3 regions of the Arthrobacter sp. 10T425 genome follow, and region 2 is predicted to be linked to each of the others. Evidence: riboswitches for the same ligand, from Rfam matches in the RefSeq annotation. Region 2 holds a riboswitch; each other region holds the start of a gene.
What was found. Region 2 has a riboswitch for thiamine pyrophosphate ahead of thiO (glycine oxidase ThiO). Riboswitches for the same ligand answer to the same signal wherever they lie in the genome.
Positions count from the first base shown of each region.

Region 1: linked by a shared signal. The riboswitch ahead of AC1DDH_RS12550 (ECF transporter S component) and the one ahead of thiO (glycine oxidase ThiO) in region 2 are both predicted to bind thiamine pyrophosphate.
Region 3: linked by a shared signal. The riboswitch ahead of thiC (phosphomethylpyrimidine synthase ThiC) and the one ahead of thiO (glycine oxidase ThiO) in region 2 are both predicted to bind thiamine pyrophosphate.

Region 1 covers NZ_JBFTGZ010000009.1:151,391-156,499, forward strand. Annotated here, with positions in the region: gene AC1DDH_RS12535 (UDP-N-acetylglucosamine 1-carboxyvinyltransferase) at 1-137, opposite strand, end outside; gene AC1DDH_RS12540 (energy-coupling factor transporter transmembrane component T family protein) at 325-1,128, opposite strand; gene AC1DDH_RS12545 (ABC transporter ATP-binding protein) at 1,125-2,798, opposite strand; gene AC1DDH_RS12550 (ECF transporter S component) at 2,827-3,474, opposite strand; TPP riboswitch at 3,541-3,684, opposite strand; gene AC1DDH_RS12555 (heme-degrading domain-containing protein) at 3,872-4,417, shown strand; gene AC1DDH_RS12560 (DUF4235 domain-containing protein) at 4,457-4,720, shown strand; gene mnhG (monovalent cation/H(+) antiporter subunit G) at 4,806-5,109, opposite strand, start outside.
Region 2 covers NZ_JBFTGZ010000013.1:123,596-128,704, reverse strand. Annotated here, with positions in the region: gene AC1DDH_RS15595 (thiazole synthase) at 1-619, opposite strand, end outside; gene thiS (sulfur carrier protein ThiS) at 625-861, opposite strand; gene thiO (glycine oxidase ThiO) at 858-2,168, opposite strand; TPP riboswitch at 2,162-2,282, opposite strand; gene thiE (thiamine phosphate synthase) at 2,309-3,007, shown strand; gene AC1DDH_RS15575 (ferritin-like fold-containing protein) at 3,045-3,719, opposite strand; gene AC1DDH_RS15570 (RNB domain-containing ribonuclease) at 3,758-5,109, shown strand, end outside.
Region 3 covers NZ_JBFTGZ010000022.1:36,317-41,425, reverse strand. Annotated here, with positions in the region: gene AC1DDH_RS19440 (VOC family protein) at 1-608, opposite strand, end outside; gene AC1DDH_RS19435 (amidohydrolase family protein) at 684-1,790, opposite strand; gene AC1DDH_RS19430 (GNAT family N-acetyltransferase) at 1,794-2,294, opposite strand; TPP riboswitch at 2,371-2,478, shown strand; gene thiC (phosphomethylpyrimidine synthase ThiC) at 2,474-4,279, shown strand; gene AC1DDH_RS19420 (alpha/beta fold hydrolase) at 4,276-5,010, opposite strand; gene ffh (signal recognition particle protein) at 5,082-5,109, opposite strand, start outside.

The sequences.
Region 1 (5,109 bases), on a different contig from region 2:
TGCTTGCCCTGTTCCATCCGGGCGATGGCGCTCTGGCTGGTGCCCAGCTCGGCGGCGAGTTGCCCCTGGGTCCAGCCCTTGGCGCCGCGCGCCTCGCGGAGCAGGATGCCTACGTGTTCAGCAGTCGGTTGAGTCATGCTCCCGAAAATATCACGCATGATTTATAAACCACGGCAATTCCGGCCGGAATGGCGCCAATCTCACACGGATACCCACGCCATGCGATAACCGGCAGGCCACCGGAACTCCCGGGCCGCCCCGCCGAAACTCCCGGGCCGCCCCGCCCCGCCGGGCTGCCCGGGCTGCCCGGCCGGCGGCGCCGGTCTACTGGCGGGTGAGGAAGACGAGGTTCCAGGTGCCCGCGCCGAGGGCCGCGGCGACGGCGGCGGCGGCGATGCCGAGCCCGCCCAGCAGCACCCAGGCATCGAGTCCGCTGAACGTGGAGGGCCGCGCCCAGGTCCGGGCGGCACCGCCGAACCCGCGGGCCTCCATCGTCACCGCGAGCCGCGAGGCGCTCCGGATCGCCTGCACCAGCAGGCCGAAACTCTGGCCCAGCGTGGCGCGGAACCGCTGATAGGGGTTGCCGCTCGAGCCCACGCCGCGGGCCCGCCGGGCCATGCCGATGGTCTGCCATTGCTCGGCCATGATTCCGACGAGCCGCATCGCGGCCAGGGTGCCCAGGACGAACCGGTGCGGCAGTTTCGCGTTCTGGGCCAAGGCATCGGCCAGGTCCGTGGGGTCGGTACAGCTCATCAGCAGCACCGCGGGCAATGCGATCGCGAGCCCGCGGAGCATGAAGCCGATCCCCAGCTGCAGGGAACCGGCGCTGACGGACCAGATCCCCGCATTGAGCAGGACGGGTCCGGAATCGGCCGCCAGGATGGCCGTGCTCCAGCCGCCCAGCGCCGCGGCGAGGATCAGCGGCCAGCCGCGCTGCCACAGCAAGGCCACAGTCAGGCCCGCCAGCGGCAGGAGCAGCAGTTCGAACGCCAGCGCCACCGACGCCGACACCCAGTCAATGGAGAGCGCCAGGACCAGGGTGATCAGGGTGACCGCCGTGAACTTGGCGAGCGGGTTGGCTCGGGTCAGCAGCGCATGGTTGCCGCGCAGGCTCAGCGCGTCCCTCATGGCGAGGCCCCCTCCGGCAGCTCGAGATCCGGGCCGGGAGCGTCCGCGGCGGCGGTTTCCCGTGGCCGGAGGCGGAGTTCGGCGCCGCCGAGGACGGCGCTGAATTCGGCGTCATGCGTCACGGACACGACGGCGGTGCCGGCGTCGAGGAGCTCGGAGAGGAACGAGGCGAGTTCGGCCCAGGTATTGGCATCCTGGCCGAAGGTGGGCTCGTCCAGGACCAGCACCTGGGGGTGCGCCGCCAGCACAGTGGCTACCGAAAGGCGCCGCTTCTCGCCGCCGGAGAGCGTGTAGGGGTTGGCGTCCACAAGCTCCGTCAGCCGCAGCCGCTCCAGCAGTTCGTCCACGCGGTCTTCGCCGTAGCCGAGGTGGCGCGGTCCGAACATGAGCTCGTCGAGGACCTTGCCGGTAACGAACTGGTGCTCGGGTTCCTGGAAGACGGTTCCGATCCTGGCGATCAGCTGCTGGGCCTTCCACCGGTAGGGATCGGGTCCGGCGCCGTCGCGTACGCGGCCGTCGCGTACGCGGCCACTGGAGCGACCGCTGGAGTGACCGGTGGCGGGGCTGCTCAGCTCCGCCGTGGCCGAGACTGTTCCCGCGACGGGCCGCAGGAGACCGGCCAGCGTCAGCGCCAGGGTGGACTTCCCTGTGCCGTTCTGTCCGGTGATGGTCAGCGCCTCGCCGGCGCGGACCCGGACCGAGACCCCGGACTGGACCGGACGCGGCGCGATGGTGCGGAAGCCGTCGCGCAGCCCGGCCCGCCGCGGCCGTTCGCGGGACACCGCGAGCGCGTCGGCCGCGAGCAGAGTCTGTCCCGCGCCCCGCGCCGGTGTGCGCATCCGCGTCGCCGGGACGTAGCCCGGCACCCAGACGCCCGCACCGATGAGCATGTCCCGCGCCTCGGCCAGGACCCGGTCCGGCGGTCCGTCAATCAAGACCGCGGAGTCCGTGGCGGACCCTGGCTGCAGCACCACGATCCTGTCCACCAGGTCTTTCCAGACCCCCACCCGGTGCTCCACGACCACCAGCGTGGCGCCTGTCTTGTCCAGGCAGCGGCCCACAGCGTCGCGGACCTCCAGGACGCCCGTGGGGTCGAGGTTGGCGGTCGGCTCGTCGAGCAGCAGCAGCCCTGGCCGCATCGCGAGGATCCCGGCGAGCGCGAGCCGTTGCTTTTGGCCGCCGGAGAGGGCCGCCGTCGGGTGGTCCAGCGGCAGCTGTCCCAGCCCGACGTCGTCGAGGGCCTCGCGCACGCGCGGCCAGATCTCCGCCGCCGGGACGGCGAGGTTCTCCGCCCCGAAGGCGACGTCGTCGCCGAGGCGGGAGAGCACCACCTGCGTTTCCGGGTCCTGCTGCACCAGCCCGGCGCGGCCGCGCTGCGCCCGTGGCGCGGCACCGTCGATCAGGAGGCTGCCGGTCTCGTCTGTGTTCTCGGCGTCGCCGGAGTCGCCGGGGTCCCCGGAGTCGCCGGCCGCGCCGTCGCCCAGAACGCCGGCCAGGGCGTGGAGCAGCGTCGACTTGCCGGCGCCGGAGGGCCCCAGCAGGAGCACGCGCTCCCCCGGCCGGATGTCCAGGTCAAGGCCGCTGACGGCGGGCCTGGTCCGTCCGGCATGCCGCCAGCCCCAGCCGCGGGCCGTGACGGCGGCCGGCCGGACGCTCGGTGAAGATCTCATGATTCTCTGCAGGATTCAGCGACGGGGCTCAGGAGAAGACGGGCTCCGTGGCGGCCTTGCGGGAGGCAAAGGAGCCCAGCACTCCGGTTTTCGCCAGGCCGCGGGTGGCGAGCCAGGCCAGTCCGCCGGCAATCACTGCGCCGGAGATCGTGGTGAAGACGATGTAGGCGAGCTTGTCGCCGGCTTCGTAGGCGATGTTCCAGCCCCACGGCAGGAAGGAGTCGTTCAGGCCGCAGAAGAGGCCAGCGCCGGCGCCGGCCAGCACGGAGACGGGCAGGTTGAACTTCTTGTAGAGGAAGGCCGCGAAGACCAGTTCGGCGCCGAGGCCCTGCAGGATGCCGGAGATCAGCACCGTGGTGCCGTACTGCGAACCCATGATGAGCTCGCCGGTGGCCGCGACGGTTTCGCAGAAGAGTGCGGCGCCCGGCTTGCGGATGATGAGCATGCCCAGCACCGCCGGGATCATCCAGCCGCCGGCGTAGAGTCCGCTCAACGGCGGGTAGACCGCGTTGACCGGAGTCGAGATCAGGTTCGCGCCCTGGGACCAGGCCCAGAAAATGACGCCGCCGGCAACGGCGATCAACGCGGCCACCACAATGTCCACCACGCGCCAGCTGTAGTTGCGCCGGGCGGATGAACGGCTGGCGGAACCATGCTGTGCTGAAATATCTGTCATGTCGTCCTCCTGAGGAACAGGAGGGGAGGGTGCGCCGGCCGGTCTCGGCTTCCGCCGCCCTCCGCGCACCCTGAGAACTCGACTCCCTTGCGCCGGTACTAACCGGATCAGGTTCGAGGGTCTGCGGCTGTCCGCACTCTCAGCGCCCACCAAAGGTTTCCCCGGATTGTTCCGGCGATGCCCGACGGCGGCGCTCCCCTGTCGTAACTATTTTCGCCCTTGTGGGCTGGCTCAGTTTACACCCGGACGGCCGGGTTTTCAGTGGTGTGCCGTCACAATCGTGGACCGGACGGCGGCAGTCCCGGCGGCCCGGAAATCCCTCTTGGTAGAGTCGTCGTGCCGGACCCCCGGACCCGCCAGCGGGCGGCCTCGTCACCCACCGGAAAGCTGGAACATTTTGTCGCACACACCGGTCACCCAAGATCCCTCCGGGGAATACGATCCCGACTCGAGTGAGCCGCAGCCGCGGGGTTCCCTGGCGGCGCTTATCGGCCGCGTGCTGGCCGAGATAGAGGCGCTCCAGTTCGCGTCGTTCAGCAAGGATGACGCCCTGGACCTCGGGCTCCTCCTTGTCGAGCTGGGCAGGCAACGCTCGCTGCCCATCGCCGTCGACATCACCAAAGGCGAGCAGGTGCTCTTCCACGCCGCGCTGGACGGCGCCACACCGGACAATGAGCGCTGGATCAACGCCAAGAAGCGCACCGCCCTGCGGTACGAGGTCCCGTCCCTGCTGGTGGGCCTCCGGGCCCGCGCTGCCGGCGGAAGGATCGAGGACAACGCCTGGTGGGATCAGTCGGAGTTCGCCGCCCACGGCGGGGCGTTTCCCATTTACGTGCGCGGCACGGGCGCCGTCGCCGTCGTCACCGTCTCCGGCCTGCCCCAGAAGGCGGATCACGAACTCGTGGTCGAGGCCCTGCGGATGGTCCTCACCCCGGAACGCTAGGCTAGGGGAAAACCGTTCCCGTCCCAAGGAGACCGAAGAATGAACATCCTCATCAAGCTGCTCGGCACCGGCGTCAGCCTCCTGGCCGGCTTTGCCGGCACCAAGCTGGTGGACACCATGTGGGAAAAGTCCACGGGCAACAAGCCGCCCAAGGGCCAGGAGGACGACGTTCCCACCACCCTGCGCTCGGCCCTGACGTTCGCCCTGATCTCCGCCTCGGTCAGCGCCATCATCCAGGTGCTCGCCAACCGCGGCACCCAGCGCGCGATCACCCGCTTCGCCAAGACCCAGGACGTCGTCTGACCTGACCCGACCGGCCGCGGCGCCCGCCGCGGCCGTCGAAGGCCCCGGCCGCGTCCGTCGACGTGCCGGCCGGGCCGGACGGGGCTCAGCGGTCGTCGTCGTCCGCTCCGTGCGTGGCCGCCTGCTGGGCGGCCTTCTGGACTACCGCCTCGAGCTCGTCGGAGCTCAGCAGCTCCGGGTGCAGGTGCTTGGTCCGGTAGCCGGCCCGGCCCACCATGTGGGCGGACACGGGGACGGTGAGCAGCTGGAAGAGCCAGGCCACCAGCAGGACGGGCCACACCGACCAGGTGCGCATCTGCAGGCCGAGGGCCGCCAGCAGCAGGAACAGGCCGAGGACCTGCGGTTTGGTGGCCGCGTGCATCCTGCTCATGAGGTCCGGGAATCGCAGC
Region 2 (5,109 bases):
AGGCCGTGCCGATCCCGGCATCCAGCACCACGGGCACGGACGCGCGCGAGACGATCAGCTCGATGTTGTGCGGGTTCAGGATGCCCAGTCCGGTGCCGATCGGGGCGCCCAACGGCATCACGGCCGTCGCGCCGAGGTTTTCGAGCCGGAGGGCAAGCACGGGGTCGTCGTTCGTGTAGGCGAAGACCTTGAAGCCTCGGGCCACGAGCTGTTCGGTTGCGTCCACGAGTTCGACGGCGTCCGGCAGCAGTGTGTGCTCGTCGGCAATGACTTCGAGCTTGACCCAGTCCGTTTCCAGGGCCTCCCGCGCCAGCTCGGCGGTAAGGACGGCGTCCTTGGCGGTGAAGCAGCCTGCCGTGTTGGGCAGTACCCGGATCTGATGGTCCTCGAGCAGCTGGAACAGCGAGCCCGTCTCCGCCGGCGAATAGCGGCGTATCGCCACCGTGGTCAGCTCCGTCCCGGACGCCACCAGCGCCGCCCCGAGCCCGTCCAGGCTCGGCGCACCGCCGGTTCCCATGATGAGGCGGGAGCCGAGCCTTACGCCGTCGACCACGAACGGATCGGCCACCGCACCGGTCATGGGGACGGCCTGTGCTCCTGCGAACGTCGTCTCGTTCATGCTGGTCATCCTCCTTGGACTGCCGTGACAAGTTCGACGTCGTCGCCGTCGGCGAGCGCCGTGGCGTGCCACTGGCTGCGCGGCACCACTTCGGCGTTGCGGGCGACGGCGACACCGAGCTTCCGCCCGTCGGCGGCGCGGCCGTCGGGGCCGATGCTCCGGCCAGTGAGCTGGCTGACGAGTGCGGAGACGGAGGCGCCGTCGGCGACGCTCTGATCCGTTCCGTTAAGTCGGATGTTCATGCTGCTTCCTTCTTAGGGCTGTCCCCGGACGTAACCGGGATGCGGGAAAAACGGTCGGGGCGGAACCCGGCCCAGCGCGGGTCCGGCGTGAAATCCATGAGTTGCCGGCACACGGCGGCAGCGGCGGGGGTCAGCAGGACGCCGTGCCGGAAGAATCCTGTGGCGATAATGAGTCCCGGGACGTCGCCGCCGTCCGCTTGTGCGACCCGCCCCAGCAGCGGGGCATTGTCCGGGGTTCCGGGCCGCGCCCGCGCCGTGGCTTCCAAAAGCTCCAGCTCGGCGACCGCAGGCACCAGCTGCTGGGCATCCCGCAGCAGCTGGTAAATGCCGCCGGCGGAAACTGCGTGCGGATCCGACGGTCCATCCTCCCGCTGGGTGGCCCCGATCACCACGGTGCCGTCCTGGCGGGGGACGATGTACACCGGGATGCCGCGCACCATGCCCCGCACGGTGGCCGTGAGCAGCGGTTGCAGATGCGGAGGCACGCGGAGCCGGAGGATGTCGCCGTAGACGGGCCGCAGCGGCAGCGCCAGCCCGGCCGGTAGCTCCTCGAGCGCGGCGGCGCCGAGCCCGTTGGCGACCACGGTCTCGGCAGCCCGCACGGTACCGCCGCCGGCCAACCGCACACCCGCCACCTGTCCGTCCTGCCACAGCAGTCCTGCCGCGCGCCGCCGGACGAAGCTGCCGCCTTCCGCACCGAGCACGCCGGCGAGCCGGGTGATCAGCAGGCGGGGGTCCACCTGGTGGTCGGCCGGGATGTCGAAGGCACACGAGATGCCGGGACTCAGGAGGGGCTCCCGGGTGCGCGCCTCGCGCACTGTCAGTGGCTCCACGGCCAGGCCGCATGCCTTCTGGACTTCCCTCAAGTCCGCGAGCGCGCGCCGGTCCGCCGCGTCGGCCCCCACCGCCAGGGTCGGCGTCGTTAAGTAGCCGGTACCTGCCGGCGAATCCGCGCCGGCGGCACCGGCGTCTAGAGCCGCAGCGAATCCTGGCCACAACCGGGAGGCCTCAAGCATCAGTTCCAGGAGCTGTTCCTCCTGGTAGTGCAGTTCACTCACGGGGGCCAGCATGCCGGCCGCGGCCCAGCTGGCTCCGCTGCCGGGAGCATCATCGATCAGGACCACGGATCGGCCCGAGCGGATGGCCTCGAACGCGATGCCATGGCCGATCACCCCGCCGCCGATCACGGCCACGTCGGCAGTCGTATCCCCCGCGATGATTCCCTCTGCGGTACCGGGCCCCGTGTCACAAACCTGGGCGTCGGCGTCATTTGCGGCTCCGGCCGCACGGCCGGCTCGTGTGCCCATGAAGAATTCCTTCCCTACGCCGGTACTAGCCGGATCAGGTCAAGCGGTCGGCTCTGACGCCCTCTCAGCCGGGCAGCGGCGACATGGCTGCTGCGGGCTCCCGCGGTATGCGCCCAGTTTAGAGGAACTAGGCTGGTCCCATGAGCCAGGACCCCCTCCACACCACCGCCCGCCTCTATCTCTGCACCGACGCCCGCAGGGACCGCGGCGACTTCGAGGACTTTGTGGACGCCGCCTTCGCCGGCGGCGTGGACATCATCCAGTTGCGCGACAAGTCGCTCGAGGCCTCCGAGGAGCTGGAACTGCTGGAGGTCCTGCACACCGCGGCGCAGCGCCACGGGCGGCTGTGGGCCGTCAATGACCGGGCGGACATCGCCTCCCTGTCCGGGGCTCCGGTGTTCCATGTCGGTCAGAAGGACATTTCGCTCGACGCCGCCCGCGGCTTTCTCGGCAAGGATGCCGTGATCGGCCTGTCCACCCACAGCCCGAAGCAGGTGGACGCCGCCATCGCTGCCGCGCCAGGCCGCAAAGGGCTCGATTATTTCTGTGTGGGCCCCGTGTGGGCGACGCCCACCAAGCCCGGACGCGCCGCCGTCGGCCTCGATCTGGTGCGCTACGCCGCCCAGGCGATCGGCGGGGCGGACGCGGAGGGAACCGGCAAGGTCGACGAAAGCGTGCTGCCGTGGTTCGCAATCGGCGGGATCGACCTCAGTAACGTGGAGCAGGTAGTCGATGCCGGTGCCCGGCGGATCGTCGTGGTCCGGGCGATCACCGACGCCACTGATCCGGCCCACGCCGCCGGAGCCTTGCTGGCGGCGCTGGACGCCGCCGCATCCTAAGCAGGTCCCCAGCCCGTAATGCCGGCCGGCACTGAATCTATCCGGCGAGACCCAGCTCCGTCATCCGGCGCGCGTGGTTCGCTGCGAGTTCGGCCGCCAGGCCGTTGACCAGCGCCCGGGCGCCGGCGTCGTCCAGCCCTGACAGTCCGCCGAGGAACGCGTGCTCGGCGCTGACACGCTGGGCGTGGTTCAGCACTTCCCCCAGCAGACGCCTGGCCCACAACGCCAGGCGCGACGCCAGCCGGGGGTCATCGGCCAGGGCCGCCTTGATGCGCGCCTGCAGCACGGCCGTGGACTCACCGGTGGAGCGGACCTGCCCGATCAACTCACGGGTCGCGGCGTCGACGTACCGGCCCACGACGCCGTAAAAGTCCGCGGCGACCGTGTCGATCACGTAGGCCTTCATGAGGGCCTCGTACCAGTCCGACGGGCGCGTGCGTTCGTGGAAGTGGTCCACCGAGGGCTGGAACGGCAGCATGGCGGCCTCCGTATCCAGGCCCATGTGTTCGAGCCGGATTCGGACGAGTTCGTAATGCTGGAACTCGACCACCGCCATCCTGCCCAGCAACGCACGGTCATGCAGCGTGGGCGAATACCGGGCACTCGAGGACAGCCGCTCGAAGGCGGAAAGCTCGCCGTACGCCAAGACTCCCAGCAGGTCGGCAAGGAAGCTGTTGTAGAGGGCAGGATCGTCCGCAGTTGCGCTCATCATCCAAGACTAATAGCGGAAATCGGGCTACCCTGATTTTCGTGTCACATCATCGCCTGACCCCCAGTGTCCACGAGCAGCAGAACCAGCTTGCCGGGGCACTCAAGGCGTTGCGCACCACGCTGGAACTGCCCGGCCCGTTCCCCGAGGATGTGCTGCGCGACGCGGAGGCGGCGGTGGCCGAGCACAAGCTCCCGGACCTTGACCTCACGCACGTCGAGTTCGTGACTATCGATCCGGCATCGTCCACCGACCTGGACCAGGCCCTGTTTATCGAACGGAGCAACGGCGGCTACAAGGTCTTCTACGCCATCGCCGACGTCCCCTCCTTTGTCGCCCCGGGCGGGGCGCTGGACGCCGAGACCCGGCGCCGCGGCCAGACCTTCTACACCCCGGACGGCCGGATTCCGCTGCATCCGGAGATTATCAGCGAGGCCGCCGGCAGTCTGCTCGCCGGGCAGCTGTGCGCGGCGTTCGTCTGGGAGTTCGAGCTCGACGCCGCGGCAGAGGTCGCCTCGGTCCTCGTGCGCCGGGCACAGGTCCGCAGCCGCGCGAAGCTCAACTACAAAGGCGTCCAGGCCGAGCTCGACGCCGGCACCGCGGCGCCCGTGCTGCAGCTGCTGAAAGAAGTAGGCCTCAAACGGGTGGAACTGGAACGACTGCGCGGCGGCGCGAGCCTGAACATGCCGGAACAGGAGATCCAGCAACTGCCCGACGGCGGCTACCGGATCGTAGCGGCCCCGCCGCTGCCGGTGGAGGACTGGAACGCCCAGATTTCACTCATGACCGGGATGGCAGCCGCGGCGCTCATGCTCCAGGGCAAAGTCGGCATCCTGCGCACCATGCCCGCCCCGGACGAGGCATCACTGCGCCACTTCCACCGGCAGACCCACGCCCTCGGCAAGCCCTGGGACGGGGAAATGCGCTACGGCGAGTACCTGCGGACCCTTGACCCGACGGACCCCCGGCAGCTGGCCATTGTGCATTCGGCCGGGATGCTCTTCCGCGGTGCCGGATACACACCCTTCGACGGCACAGTGCCCAACGCCGCCGTCCAGTCCGCCATCGGCGCCGCGTACGCCCATTCCACGGCACCGCTGCGGCGGCTGGTCGACCGCTTCGTGCTGGTAATCTGCGAGGCCCTGAGCAACGGCACCGAAGTTCCTGCCTGGGCCCGGGAGGCGCTGCCGTCCCTCCCCGCCATCATGGGCACCTCGGACCAGCTGGCCGCGAAACTGGAGCGGCTGTCGCTGGACACCGTTGAGGCGGCGCTGCTCGTCAACCACGTCGGCCAGGAATTCGACGCTGTCGTCATCTCCGGTCCCAAGCCGGCCAAGGGCACCAACGGCACCAGCAACGGCAACGGCGGGAAGACCAACGGCAACGGAAACGG
Region 3 (5,109 bases), on a different contig from region 2:
TTTTCGAAGCCGAGCGTGCCGACATAGAAATCATGCGCCGACTGGACGTCGCCGACCTGCAGGTGGACGTGCCCGACGCCGGCGGCGGCCTGGCGCTGGCCGGCCACGGACTCCTCGGTCAGGTATTGCTGCAGGTAGCGCTGCGGCGGCAGGGCGAGACTGTCCATGACGACGTTCTTGCCCTCCCAGGACCACGCCGCCCGCGGCCGGTCCCAGTACAGCTCGATGCCGTTGCCTTCGGGGTCGTTGAAGTAGAACGCCTCGCTGACGAGGTGGTCCGCGCTGCCGGTGAAGGACTGGGGCTCGTACTGGGCCGCGGTGGCGATGGTGGCCGCCAGGGAGTGCTGGTCCTCGAAGAGGAGGGCGGTGTGGAAGAGCCCGGCCTCGCCGCGGGAAGGTAGATTCAGGCCCGGGGCAGGCGCCAGATGCACCAGCGGCTTCTGCTGGCGCCCAAGGTAGAGCCCGCCGTCCTGTTCGGCCACAGTCTCCAGGCCGAGGGCGCGCTGGTAGTAGTCGGTCATGAGCTTCATGTCGCCGACCTTGAGCATCACGGTGCCCATGGTGAGTTCGGCAGGAAGGAGGTCCTGGGTGCTGGCTTCTGCGGTCATGGCAATGCTCCGTGGATTCTGTAGCCACCGGCCTTCGGCGACTCTACGTAAAGATAAATTACTTGAAGCTTCAATTTATTCCAAAACATGGACTGGCGCCCGGCCTACCGGCAGCCCACGCAGCACGATGTGCCGGATCTGGCGGAGCGTGGCCGGATTGCTCCGCGGATCCTCGGCGGTGACGAGGACGTCAGCGCTTGCCCCTTCACCGATGGACTCCGCGCCGAGCCAGGTCCGCGCAGACCAGCTCGCGGCGTTGAGGGCGGCAGCGGCGGGAAGGCCGGCGGCGTGCAGGGCCTGGATCTCGTCCACGATCCTGCCATGGCTGATCACGCTGCCGGCGTCGGTACCGGCATAGATCGCCAGCCCGGCCTCGTGGGCTTCGAGGATCCGCTCCGCCCGGCGCTCCCACAGCGAGCGCATGTGGGCTGCGTAGCGGGGGAACTTGGCCGCCGCCCGGGCGGCGATGTCCGGGAACGTGGCGATGTTGATCAGGGTGGGCACGATGGGAACACCCTGTTCGAGGAAGCGCGGCAGGTGCCGCGGCAGCAGCCCGGTGGCGTGCTCGATGCAGTCGATCCCGGCGTCGAGCATGTCATCGAGGGTGTCTTCGGCGAAGCAGTGTGCGGTGACGCGGGCCCCCTCATCGTGGGCGGCCTGGACGGCGTCCCTGATGGTCCGGGCGGGAAAGCTGGCGGCGAGGTCGCCGGCGTCGCGGTCGATCCAGTCCCCCACGAGCTTGACCCAGCCGTCGCCCGCGCGGGCTTGCTTCCGCACGGCCTCGACGAGATCCTCCGGCTCGACCTCGACGGCCAGGCCCGGCAGGTAGCGCCGGGTCCTGGCGAGATGCCTGCCGGAGCGGATGATCCGGGGCAGGTCCGCGCGCTGCTGGAGCCAGCGGGTGTTGTGGACGGCGCCGGCGTCGCGGACCAGGAGTGTCCCGGCGTCGCGGTCCGCCAGGGCCTGGGATTCCGCGGTGTCCTCGGTAACGTCCCCGCCCGGGCCGAGGCCGATGTGGCAGTGCGCGTCCACGAGGCCGGGCATGACCCAGCCGTCCAGCACGAGGTCAGGCGCGGCGGCCGGACGGCGGAAGGTTAGCAGGCCGCCCACCGACCAGAGCCCGCGGCGTTTCTGGTCCGCCGCGGTGAGGATGGGGCCGCTGAACTCGATGATGCCGGTCATGACCTAAAGCCTAATCCGCATGACGATCCGCCGGCCAAGACCGTCCAGCCCCAGCTGCGCTTCGTGGATCCGCAGGGCGCCCAACGCCTGTCCTGGCTGGGCGAGTTCCTCGAAACCGCAGCTCGCATAAAACGGCGCATTGAACGGGACGCCTTCGAAGGTGCAAAGCGTCATCGATAAATAGCCACGGCTCCGGGCCGCATCAAGGGCTGCCTCCACCAGGGACCGTCCTATCCCCCGCCCGGCGGAGTCCGGCTGCACGGAGAGCTGTTCCAGATGGGCCTGGCCGCCGACCTCGTCAACGCGGGCAAACCCTACGGGCGGGTTACCGGCGACAAGTGTGAAGAGCGGCTCAACCGGCGTCGTCAACTCCGGAGCCGGGAGCGTCTGGTTCCCCAGCTCCGCTTCGAGGATGCGGTCTGCTGAGGCCTCGAGAACCGGCAGCGCCGGGAGGTCTTCCGGCGTCGCCATCCGGATGCGGGGCACGGCCCTGGGCAGAGTCACAATGCCACGCTAACACCGCGGCCCGACCGCACTCCGTCACACTCGAGGGCCGGCCGGAGGTGCGTGGTAGTTTCGTCTACGACCACACGGGTGCCCCTGCAGGGGCTGAGATCGGGCTGACGCAGCCTGCGACCGTTGAACCTGTCCGGGTAATGCCGGCGAAGGAAGTGAGCTTTTCCGTGAACACCCAAGTGACACAGCACAGCCCTGTCCAAATTCAGTCCGCAGCCACCACGCAGTCGCTGAAGTCCCACTCGCTGGCCTTCAGCACGGATCCCGAGCATGGCATCCGCGTGCCGGTGACCGAGATCGCCCTGGAACCCTCCCCGGGCGACGTCCGGAACCCGCCGTTCCGGGTGTACCGCACTGCCGGCCCGGGCAGCGATCCGGTCCGCGGGCTGGAGCCGTTCCGCACCCCCTGGATTGAGGCCAGGGCGGACACCGAACCCTACGCCGGCCGCGAACGGGAGCTGCTCGACGACGGCAAATCGGCGGTGCGCCGCGGTGCTGCGTCGGCCGAGTGGCGGGGCGGCCGGCCGGTGCCGCGCCGGGCCGTTGAGGGCAGGACCGTCACGCAGATGCGCTACGCCCGGGACGGTGTCATCACCCAGGAAATGCGGTTCGTCGCGCTGCGCGAGAACTGCGATGTGGAGCTGGTGCGCAGCGAGGTGGCCGCGGGCCGCGCGATCATTCCCAACAACGTCAACCACCCCGAATCCGAGCCGATGATCATCGGCAAGTCGTTCCTGGTGAAAATCAACGCCAATATCGGCAACTCAGCCGTGACCAGCTCCATCGCCGAGGAGGTCGACAAACTCCAGTGGGCCACGCAGTGGGGCGCGGACACCGTCATGGACCTCTCCACCGGGGATGACATCCACACCACGCGCGAGTGGATCATCCGTAATTCCCCCGTCCCCATCGGAACGGTCCCGATCTACCAGGCGCTGGAGAAGGTCAACGGTGAGGCGAACGCCCTGACCTGGGAGATCTTCCGGGACACCGTGATCGAACAGTGCGAGCAGGGCGTGGACTACATGACCATCCACGCGGGCGTGCTGCTGCGGTATGTGCCCCTGACGGCCAACCGGGTCACCGGCATCGTGTCCCGCGGCGGTTCCATCATGGCTGGCTGGTGCCTGGCGCACCACCGGGAGAACTTTCTGTACACCCACTTCGATGAGCTGTGCGAGATCTTCGCACGCTACGACGTCGCGTTCTCGCTGGGCGACGGGCTGCGGCCGGGCGCGACGGCGGATGCCAACGACGCGGCACAGTTCGCCGAACTGGACACCCTGGCCGAGCTCACGCAGCGGGCCTGGGACTTCGACGTGCAGGTCATGGTGGAGGGCCCCGGGCATGTGCCCTTCCACCTCGTCCGGGAAAACGTGGAGCGCCAGCAGGAACTCTGCAAGGGCGCCCCGTTTTACACACTCGGGCCGCTCGTCACGGACATCGCACCGGGCTATGACCACATCACCTCGGCGATCGGCGCCACCGAGATCGCCCGCTACGGCACTGCCATGCTCTGCTACGTCACGCCCAAGGAACACCTCGGGCTGCCGAACAAGGACGATGTGAAGACGGGCGTGATCACTTACAAGATCGCCGCCCATGCCGCGGACCTCGCCAAGGGCCACCCGGGCGCGCACGAACGCGACGATGCCCTGTCCAAGGCAAGGTTCGAGTTCCGCTGGCGGGACCAGTTCGCGCTGTCCCTGGACCCGGTCACGGCCGAGGCCTTCCATGATGAGACGCTTCCCGCGGAGCCGGCCAAGACAGCCCACTTCTGCTCGATGTGCGGCCCGAAGTTCTGCTCCATGCGGATCAGCCAGGACATCCGGGACGAATATGGATCAGCAGATTCGCAGGCGGCCCTAGCGCAGATGGCGGCCGGAATACGGGCGAAGAGCAACGAGTTCCTCGCCTCGGGCGGCAAGGTCTACCTGCCGCAGCCCTCGGTGGGAGAACCCGCAGCTTCCTAGGACGCCCGGGCGTGCTGGTGCCGGCTGACCTCGGCAATGTAGGAGCGGATGGCCCGGTCCCCTTCGGCTGAATCCTGGGGCCGGTGCCCTCCCGGCGCCGTGCGGTGCAGGGCGCCGGTCTCGCGCAGGTAACCGGCAATTTCCTCATACAGCGGTTCCCAGCCGCCGGTCAGGACAAGGGTCGGCACGCCCGGCACGATCTGCAGCGGGGCTTCCCACGGCGGCGCCTGCAGGCGGAGCCGGCGCGCAGCCCGGAGGGCCTCCGGCGTCGTGGCTCCCGGGGCGTCGGCCGCGAACGCGCGGCGGATGAACTCCCGCTGGAAGTCGTCGTCGCTGAGGTTGTACCGGACGTCGAAGAGCGGCTGCATCAGGGCCCGGTGCGCGGCGGTGGCCGGGAGCTCCGCGGTCAGGGACAGGCAGGCCGGTTCCACCAGGGTCAGCGACTGGACGAGGTCGGGCCGCTCGACGGCGGCCATCATCGCCGCGATCGCGCCCTGCGAATGGGCCACCACATGGCCGCCGGCCTCGCCGCGGCCGTCGTCTGCCAGCGAGGCGAGCACGATGGCGGCGTCGGCCGCGAAGTTGGATTCGAGCGGTTCCGCGACGGCGTCAAACCCGTGCCGCCGCAGGAACAGGGCGTCGTAGTCCAGCGCCATTCCGTGCTGTTTTGGCCACGCGGCGGCGCCGAAGCTGCCGTCCCCGTGGACGAAGACTACGCGCTGCTTGAACATTGTCTAACCCTATGGCACTTCAGTGCTGATGCCGCCGGCGACACAGTGCCGGCGGCCGTCAGCACTTGCGGCTACTTGCTGCCGCCGAGGAACTTGTCG